2 regions of the Dickeya chrysanthemi NCPPB 402 genome follow, and region 1 is predicted to be linked to the other one. Evidence: predicted binding sites of a transcription regulator. Region 1 holds the regulator's gene; the other holds the start of a gene.
What was found. Region 1 encodes Fur, which represses iron uptake genes when iron is present. Its sites were predicted from a motif close to ATAATAATGAGAACNACTATCAA; they were not measured.
Positions count from the first base shown of each region.

Region 2: the regulator Fur is predicted to act here: its motif matches at 2,618-2,640, upstream of exbB (tol-pal system-associated acyl-CoA thioesterase).

Region 1 covers NZ_CM001974.1:3,327,538-3,331,972, reverse strand. The annotation lists gene glnS (glutamine--tRNA ligase) at 69-1,727, shown strand; gene fur (ferric iron uptake transcriptional regulator) at 1,801-2,247, opposite strand; gene fldA (flavodoxin FldA) at 2,589-3,116, opposite strand; gene DCH402_RS14570 (methyl-accepting chemotaxis protein) at 3,533-4,435, shown strand, end outside.
Region 2 covers NZ_CM001974.1:4,196,982-4,201,416, forward strand. The annotation lists gene DCH402_RS18535 (sucrose-6-phosphate hydrolase) at 1-21, shown strand, start outside; gene DCH402_RS18540 (substrate-binding domain-containing protein) at 71-1,090, shown strand; gene exbD (TonB system transport protein ExbD) at 1,172-1,591, opposite strand; gene exbB (tol-pal system-associated acyl-CoA thioesterase) at 1,596-2,549, opposite strand; gene metC (cystathionine beta-lyase) at 2,813-4,006, shown strand; gene DCH402_RS18565 (DedA family protein) at 4,261-4,435, shown strand, end outside.

The DNA of each region.
Region 1 (4,435 bases):
GTTTCCCGGCGTGGCTTGTTGGATCATTAGCGGTTATGGGTTGTTTTTTCGCATTTGAGGAACCAAGCATGAGTGAGGCTGAAGCCCGCCCAACCAACTTTATTCGTCAGATCATTGATGAAGATCTGGCTACCGGTAAACACGACAACATCCAGACGCGTTTTCCACCAGAACCGAATGGTTATCTTCATATCGGTCACGCTAAATCTATCTGCCTGAACTTCGGTATCGCTGAGGATTACAACGGTAAGTGCAACCTGCGCTTTGATGATACCAACCCGGTAAAAGAAGACATCGAGTACGTTGAATCCATCAAACATGACGTTCAGTGGCTGGGTTTTTCCTGGAGCGGCAATGTTCGCTATTCGTCGGATTATTTTGATCAGTTGCACATGTATGCCGTTGAACTGATCAATAAAGGGCTGGCCTATGTCGATGAGCTGACGCCGGATCAGATCCGCGAATATCGCGGTACGCTGACCTCGCCGGGCAAAAATAGCCCGTACCGCGATCGCAGCGTCGAAGAGAATCTGGCGCTGTTTGAGAAAATGCGCAATGGCGGTTTTGCCGAGGGTGCCGCGTGTTTACGCGCTAAAATCGATATGGCATCGCCATTTATCGTCATGCGCGACCCGGTGTTGTATCGCATCAAATTTGCCGAGCATCATCAGACCGGCAACAAATGGTGCATCTACCCGATGTATGACTTTACTCACTGTATTTCCGATGCGCTGGAAGGTATTACACACTCGCTGTGTACGCTGGAGTTTCAGGATAACCGCCGGTTATATGACTGGGTGCTGGACAACATTACCATTCCCGCTCATCCGCGTCAGTATGAGTTCTCCCGCCTGAATCTGGAATACGCGGTGATGTCCAAGCGGAAACTGAACCAATTGGTGAATGAGAAGATCGTCGAAGGGTGGAATGACCCGCGTATGCCGACCATCTCCGGTTTACGTCGTCGTGGCTACACGGCGGCCTCTATCCGCGAATTCTGTCGCCGTATTGGCGTCACCAAGCAGGACAACACGGTAGAAATGGCGGCGCTGGAGTCATGTATTCGTGATGACCTGAACGAAAATGCCCCGCGTGCAATGGCCGTATTGAACCCGGTGAAAGTGGTGATCGAAAACCTGCCGGAAAGTCATGAAGAATGGCTCAGCATGCCTAATCATCCCAATAAGCCGGAAATGGGAACGCGGCAGGTAGCATTCAGCCGTGAGGTTTATATCGACCGCGCAGATTTCCGCGAAGAAGCCAACAAGCAGTACAAACGTTTAGTACTGGGTAAAGAAGTGCGCTTGCGCAATGCTTATGTCATTAAAGCTGAACGCATTGATAAAGATGATCAAGGCGTGATTACCACGATTTACTGTAGCTGTGATACGGATACCCTGAGTAAGGATCCGGCTGACGGCCGTAAAGTTAAAGGGGTGATTCACTGGGTATCGGCTGCGCATGCGTTGCCGGCTCAGTTCCGTTTGTATGACCGCCTGTTTAGCGTCGCGAACCCGGGGGCGGCGGATGATTTTCTCGCTACCATTAATCCTGACTCATTGCAGGTTGTGCAAGGGGTTGTGGAAGCCAGTCTGGCCAATGCCGAGGTCGAGAAAGCGTATCAGTTTGAGCGTGAAGGTTATTTTTGCGCCGATCGCGTTTATTCCAGCGCCGACAATCTGGTATTTAACCGGACGGTGGGATTACGCGACAGCTGGGCAGGCTAATCGCTGTCCGGTCAGGATGTGAGATAAAAATAAAACCGCCGCGGCGGTTTTATTTTTTGCTCAATCGACGTGTTTAACGTTCGTCGTGTGCGTTGTCGTCTTCACGGCAGTCGCCGCTACTGCAATGGCCGTACAGATACAGGCTGTGGTTAGTCAGCTTGATGCCGTGTTTTTCTGAAATCTCACGCTGGCGCGCTTCGATAGACTCATCGCTGAATTCAATCACCCGACCGCAATCCAGACAGATCAAATGATCATGATGGTGTTGCTGTGTCAGTTCGAAAACAGATTTACCGCCTTCAAAATTGTGGCGGGTGACGATACCTGCATCGTCAAACTGGTTGAGCACGCGGTAAACGGTGGCCAGGCCAATCTCTTCGCCCATATCAATCAGCTTTTTGTATAAGTCTTCCGCGCTGACGTGGTGGCATTGAGGATCCTGAAGGACTTCCAGAATTTTCAGTCGAGGAAGTGTGACTTTCAGGCCTGCCTTCTTTAATGCGGTGTTGTTGTCAGTCATGCGGATTTAGTCCTGTTACTTGCTTTATCTGGGAAGTTACTAGCCTAGTATCATCGGGCGGCGTAAAAAAGGTCACGTGTCTCAATTATAGAACCGCGCCATCGAAATGAAAACCACGGAACTTTTACAATATGATTCTCGTTAACTTGCTGTATTCAGGCTGGTTATCTATGAGAAACAAATCGTATGCCAGGATTTATCATTAAACATAATCTGGCTAGCCGGATGGACATTGTACCTTGTCGGCGTGAAAAGTTAAAAAAATGTATCACTGATTGTGATAGGTTTTACCTATCTGTATAGATAGGCTCTGAGTGCATTGCATCAGAGCCACAGGTGAATCAGGCCAGTAATGCTTTCAGATTCAGCTCTTCGCTGATCTGCTTGACCCAGTTGGATACTCGCTCGCTGGTGAGTTCAGGCTGGCGATCTTCATCAATGGCCAGGCCGATAAAGTGGGTGTCGTCCGCCAGACCTTTTGAGGCTTCGAAGTAGTAGCCTTCAGTCGGCCAGTGACCCACAATGGTCGCCCCGCGGGGTTCGATGATATCGCGGATCGTACCCATGGCGTCGCAGAAGTACTCGGCATAATCTTCCTGATCGCCGCAACCGAAGAGCGCAACCAGCTTACCGGCAAAGTCAATCTCTTCCAGTGTCGGGAAGAAATCGTCCCAGTCACATTGCGCTTCACCGTAATACCAGGTCGGAATACCCAGCAACAGGATGTCAAAACGCTCAAGATCCTCTTTGCTGCTTTTGGCAATGTCGTGCAGTTCGGCGACGTCGCTGCCCAGTTGCTGCTGGATAGTTTTGGCAATGTTTTCGGTATTGCCGGTGTCACTGCCAAAAAAAATGCCTATGAGAGCCATAGATAAAATAACCTCTTGATTCTTAAGGGTATGGTGCTTGCGTCACCCACGATCCGCTAATGATAACAGACACTGTCTGATGGATAAACGTGTATCTGTCGCCGGGGGTGGAAATGGTATCGAAACGATTAACTGGTTATTTTTTGATCATCGCCTTAATGATTTTTTAATTTTTTAAAATACGATCTTCGCACAGATAACTGAAAATATGGGTAATCCGTTAATTACCTAATTTTTATTAGCTTTTAAACAACAGAAAAAACTAAATATTCCTGTGGTTTTGACGATGACAGAACATGGTGCTTTATTGAATGTAAATGTGCAGCAATGTTTCTTACAAAACGAGAGATTTTCTCATCGCATAAATCAAAACAAACCTTACCTCCTCGATCAATAGCCCATTTATGGAGTCAATTATGCAATTCCTAAAAAATATTGCCATTCGCACAGCGATGCTGTGGGTACTTGGCATTTTCTGTGCGTTATGGATTGCGGTTTCGGTTTACACCATGTACTCGTTCAAAACCATGAATGAGACGTCTAAAACCAGTGCGTTGCTGGTTAACAATATGAATTTAGTCAATACCGGCAACGACCAGTATTTCCGCATGGTGACCCGACTGGCTCGTGCGATTGACTATCGGCAGAGCGGTGATAACCAGAAAGCGGACGAACAGCAAAAATCATCACAAGCCGCGCTGGATTTACTGAAATCCAACCTGGAAGCCTTCAGGAAGATTGATCATGCCGGCATGTCGCCCGAATTGGTCGAAGCAGTGACACGCGACTGGAGCAACCTGATTACTCAAGGGGTTGAACCCATGTTCCAGCGTGCGGTGGATAAAAAATTTGATGAGTATGACAAATATGCCAAAGACGTCGTGCCCGCCTTTAGCCGGCAGTTCAACGTCTCTTTCACTAACTTCAACAAGGCGGGATCAACGATGTTCGTCGATGCTGGCGAACGACTGGAAACCATCACCGGCGTTGGGCAAAACATTTTGCTGGCGGGGCTTATCGCCGGTTTGTTGATGTTGTTCCTGACTGATCGCTATCTGGTGGCTTATCTGGTGCGCCCGCTCAACGAGCTGCGGGATCATTTCCTGGTTATTGCTTCCGGTCATCTGGGAAAACCGATTCTGGATTTCGGCAACAACTGCGTGGGCAAGCTGTTCCCGTTGCTGCGTGATATGCAAACCAGTCTTGCGAATACCGTCAGTACGATCCGTACCAGTGCCGATTCTATCTATCAGGGGGTATCGGAAATTGCCTCCGGCAACAACGACCTTGCAGCCCGTACGGAGTCGCAGGCCGCTGCG
Region 2 (4,435 bases), 870 kb from region 1:
GCACCATGCGTGGTAGAATAAGACTCCTTTTCATGCCGTTAGCGGCACACTGCTTTCTAAAGATATCACGGTGAAACCAACCAAACGCGTCACAATCAGCGACATCGCACGACTGGCGGGGGTATCCAAATCCACTGCCAGTCTGGTTCTCAATGGCCGCAGCAAAGAGTTCCGCGTTTCGGACGAAACCCGTGACCGGGTGCTGGCGCTGGCGCAACAACAACGCTACCAACCCAGCATTCATGCCCGTTCTCTGCGCTCCAGCCGAAGCAACACGCTGGGGCTGGTGGTACCGGAAATGACCAACTACGGTTTTGCGATGATCTCGCGCGAGCTGGAGTGTCTGTGTCGGGAAGCCGGATTACAGTTGCTGATCGCCTGTACCGACGAAAACGCCAGTCAGGAAATGATGGCGGTCAACAGTTTGATTCAACGTCAGGTAGACGGCCTGATCGTTGCCTCCAGTATGCTGAGCGACGCTGAATATCAGAAGATCAACCAGCAGTTGCCGGTATTGCAATTCGACCGGGCCATCGGCGATTCCGACTTGCCGATGGTCGTTTCCGAAGCGGTGGAATCCACCGCTGCGCTGGTGGAAAACATTGCGCGGCGGCACCAGGACGAATTCTATTTTATCGGCGGGCCATCCCGCATATCACCGACCCGCGACCGGCTGGCCGGTTTCCAGCTTGGGCTGGAGCGCGCTGGTGTTGAGTGCCGTCCGGAGTGGATCATCCACGGCAACTACCATTCCAGCGCCGGTTACGAAATGTTCGCCCAACTGTGCGCCCATCTTGGCCGTCCGCCCCGCGCCTTATTCACCGCTGCTTGTGGTTTGCTGGAAGGGGTTTTGCGTTACCTGAATCAGCATAACCTGATGGATTGCGACATGCGGTTGTGCAGCTTCGACGATCACTATCTGTTCGATTGCCTGACGATGAAAATCGATACCGTATCTCAGGATTGCGAGACACTGGCACGCAACAGCTTTGAGATGATCACGACGCTTATCGAAGGGCGGCCGCTGACAGAAAGCCGGATCTACGTCCCCACCCGTCCGCACTGGCGTCATCCTGACTCTCGAGCCTGAAGGTGACGACGGCCACAAAATCTTACGCATAAAAAAACCACCGCCAAGGCGGTGGTTCTGTTCAGCAGGGCCAAAGACGTCTCAGCGCACTTTCTCCGACCCCATCAGGCCGATTTTGAGATACCCCGCTTCACGCAGCGAATCCATCACCCGCATCAGGGTTTCATAATCGACGCTTTTGTCCGCCTGAAAGAAAATAGTGGTGTCTTTGTTACCCTGCGTTTTGCTTTCCAACACCTGGGCCAGCGTCGCTTCGGTAATCGCATCGTCACCCAGATAGAGTTGTTTATCCGCTTTCACCGTCAGAAACACCGGTTTTTCCGGGCGCGGTTGCGGCGTAGCGCTGGAAGCCGGCAAATTGACCCGCACGTCTACCGTTGCCAGCGGCGCGGCCACCATGAAGATGATCAACAACACCAGCATGACGTCGATAAACGGCGTCACGTTGATGTCATGCATTTCACCATTTTCACTCTGCCCGTCGTTCAGATGCATCGCCATCCGCTTACCCTACCCGTAGCTGGTGCGCCGGTGCGGGAGAAACATTGCCGACGCTGGCAGCAATATCCAGATCGCGGCTTTGCAACAGCAGAACCTGCGCCGCTACATCGCCGACCATCGCTTTGTAATTGGCCGTCCAGCGTGCAAACACGTTGTAAATCACTACCGCCGGGATTGCCGCCACCAGGCCGATGGCCGTCGCCAGCAACGCTTCGGCGATACCCGGCGCGACAACCGCCAGGTTGGTAGTCTGAGACTGCGCAATACCGATAAAGCTGTTCATAATGCCCCAGACCGTACCGAACAGACCGATGAACGGCGCGATGGCCCCCACCGTCGCCAGATAACCGGTTCCGCGTCCCATCTGACGGCCGGTCGCAGCGACCCGGCGCTCAAAACGAAAGGCGGTACGTTCTTTAATGCCGTTGTTGTCGTCGGAGCGCTCAGACAACACTTGCTCGTTGCGGGCGTCCGTCAGCAGTTGCAGCGATACGCTACCCGGCTTGAACTCGGCGGCGATATCGGTCGCATCATCCAGCGTACGGGCCTCTTCCAGTGCCTGATACTCACGACGGATACGCTTTTTCGCGCTCATCAGGCTGGCGCTTTTACCAAAAAAGATCGCCCAGGTAACCACCGATGCCAGCAACAAGCCAATCATCACGGTTTTTACCACCACGTCAGCGTGCTGATACATTCCCCAAACGGATAAGTCAGTATTCATCAGCGTGCCGACGGCACCTGTCGGCGGCAACGCAGACGGTGCGGCGCCAACCGCAGCCATAGTGGTCGTACCGGCCGCCGCTATCGGCGTCGATGCCGGTGCAGCCAACGCATTGCCTGCCATCCCCAGCAACGCGAACGCCATCAGACGATGCATAAAACCCCCGAACACGTCACCCAGCCGACGCCAGATGGATGACCTCCGTTGGTTACTCTTCTTATCAGCCGTATACACGCTGTGCCTCCACCCATCATTTTTATACAACGTTAATCTGGCGAAAATAATACCAAACCTGTAATTAATTGATAGTCGTTCTCATTTTTATTTGCGTATTTTGCCATCCCTTTTCCCCAACAGCGCCTTATTTTTTCATCGCCGTACCCGCACCGTATCGGCAACATTTTCATCTTGATGAGAAAAGCCGCCCCCCTGTCACTTCAGCCGTGATAACGTAAAGGGATGGACGCAGGGCATGTTTAAGCTACAGGTAAAGCCGAATGACGAGTAAAAAAATCGCCACCGCGCTGGTGGCCGCCGGACGCACTAAGCGGGTAACCCAAGGTGCGGTAAACCCGGTAATCCAGCGCGCTTCTTCGCTGATCTTCGACAGCGTGCAGGATAAAAAACACGCCACCGCCAATCGCGCCAAAGGCGCGTTGTTTTATGGCCGCCGCGGTACTCTGACCCATTTCGCTTTTCAGGACGCGATGACCGAGCTGGAAGGCGGTGCGGGCTGCGCACTCTATCCTTGCGGCGCAGCCGCCATCGCCAACGCGATAACGTCATTTGTTTCGGCGGGCGACCATCTGCTGGTTACCGGTTCCGCTTATGAACCGACGCAGGATTTTTGTAACAAAGTGCTGACTAAAATGAACATCAGCACCACCTTTTTCGACCCGATGATCGGTGCCGATATCGCCACGCTTATCCAGCCCAATACCCGGGTCGTGTTTTTGGAATCACCCGGTTCCATTACGATGGAAGTGCATGACGTGCCGGCGATGGTCGCGGCCATCCGTCGCGTTAACCCGGACATCGTCATCATGATCGACAACACCTGGGCTGCCGGCGTGTTGTTCCGCCCGCTTGATGTCGGCGTCGATATTTCGATCCAATCCGGCACCAAATATATCGTCGGCCACTCCGACGCCATGATTGGCACCGCCGTCGCCAACGCACGCTGTTGGGATCAACTGCGTGAACAATCCTACCTGATGGGGCAGATGGCTGACGCAGATAGCGCCTATCTGGCCAGTCGCGGCCTGCGAACGCTCGGCGTCAGATTGCAACAGCATCAGGAGAATGGCCTGCGCGTTGCACGCTGGCTGGCTGCCCGCCCGGAAGTCGCGACGGTGAACCACCCGGCGCTGCCCGGTAGCAAAGGACATGAATTCTTCGTACGGGATTTTAGCGGCAGTAATGGCCTGTTCTCATTTGTCCTGAAAGAGAAACTGAGCCGTGAGCAACTGGCCCATTATCTCGACCACTTCAGTCACTTCCGGATGGCCTACTCCTGGGGGGGATTCGAATCGCTGATTTTGGCGAACCAACCGGAAGAGCTGGCGGCGATTCGCCCGGCCGGCGGCATCGACTTTACCGGCACGCTGGTACGACTGCATATCGGCCTGGAAGATTGCGACGATTTGGAAGCCGATTTGGAAGCCGGCTTCAGGAGATTGCAGGAAATGTGACGCCACTATCCCTCCAGCCCCTTGATGCCGCTGTGGTAAGTCGGGTAAAGCGTATATGATGAACAGTAACAACGATGACAATACGTTTACCTTTTTTACCCTATCCTGATGCTCGTCTTTATCAAGATTAGGGTCTATCCCGCCAGGCATCATTGGCTCAGCCAACGGCAACCTGGCCAGCCCTATCGGGATAGGCTCTTAATGCGGCGTATTTACGCGGCAAAGGGGTTACAGCAAACCAGACAGGATGCGATATGAGTGTTGTTCATGAAATTATTCAGGCGCTATGGCGACAAGACTTTAGCGCGCTGGCCGATCCCCACGTCGTGTGGGTGATTTATGGCGTGCTTTTTACCACTCTGTTTCTGGAAAATGGCCTGCTGCCCGCCTCCTTTCTGCCCGGCGACAGCCTGCTGCTGCTGACCGGCG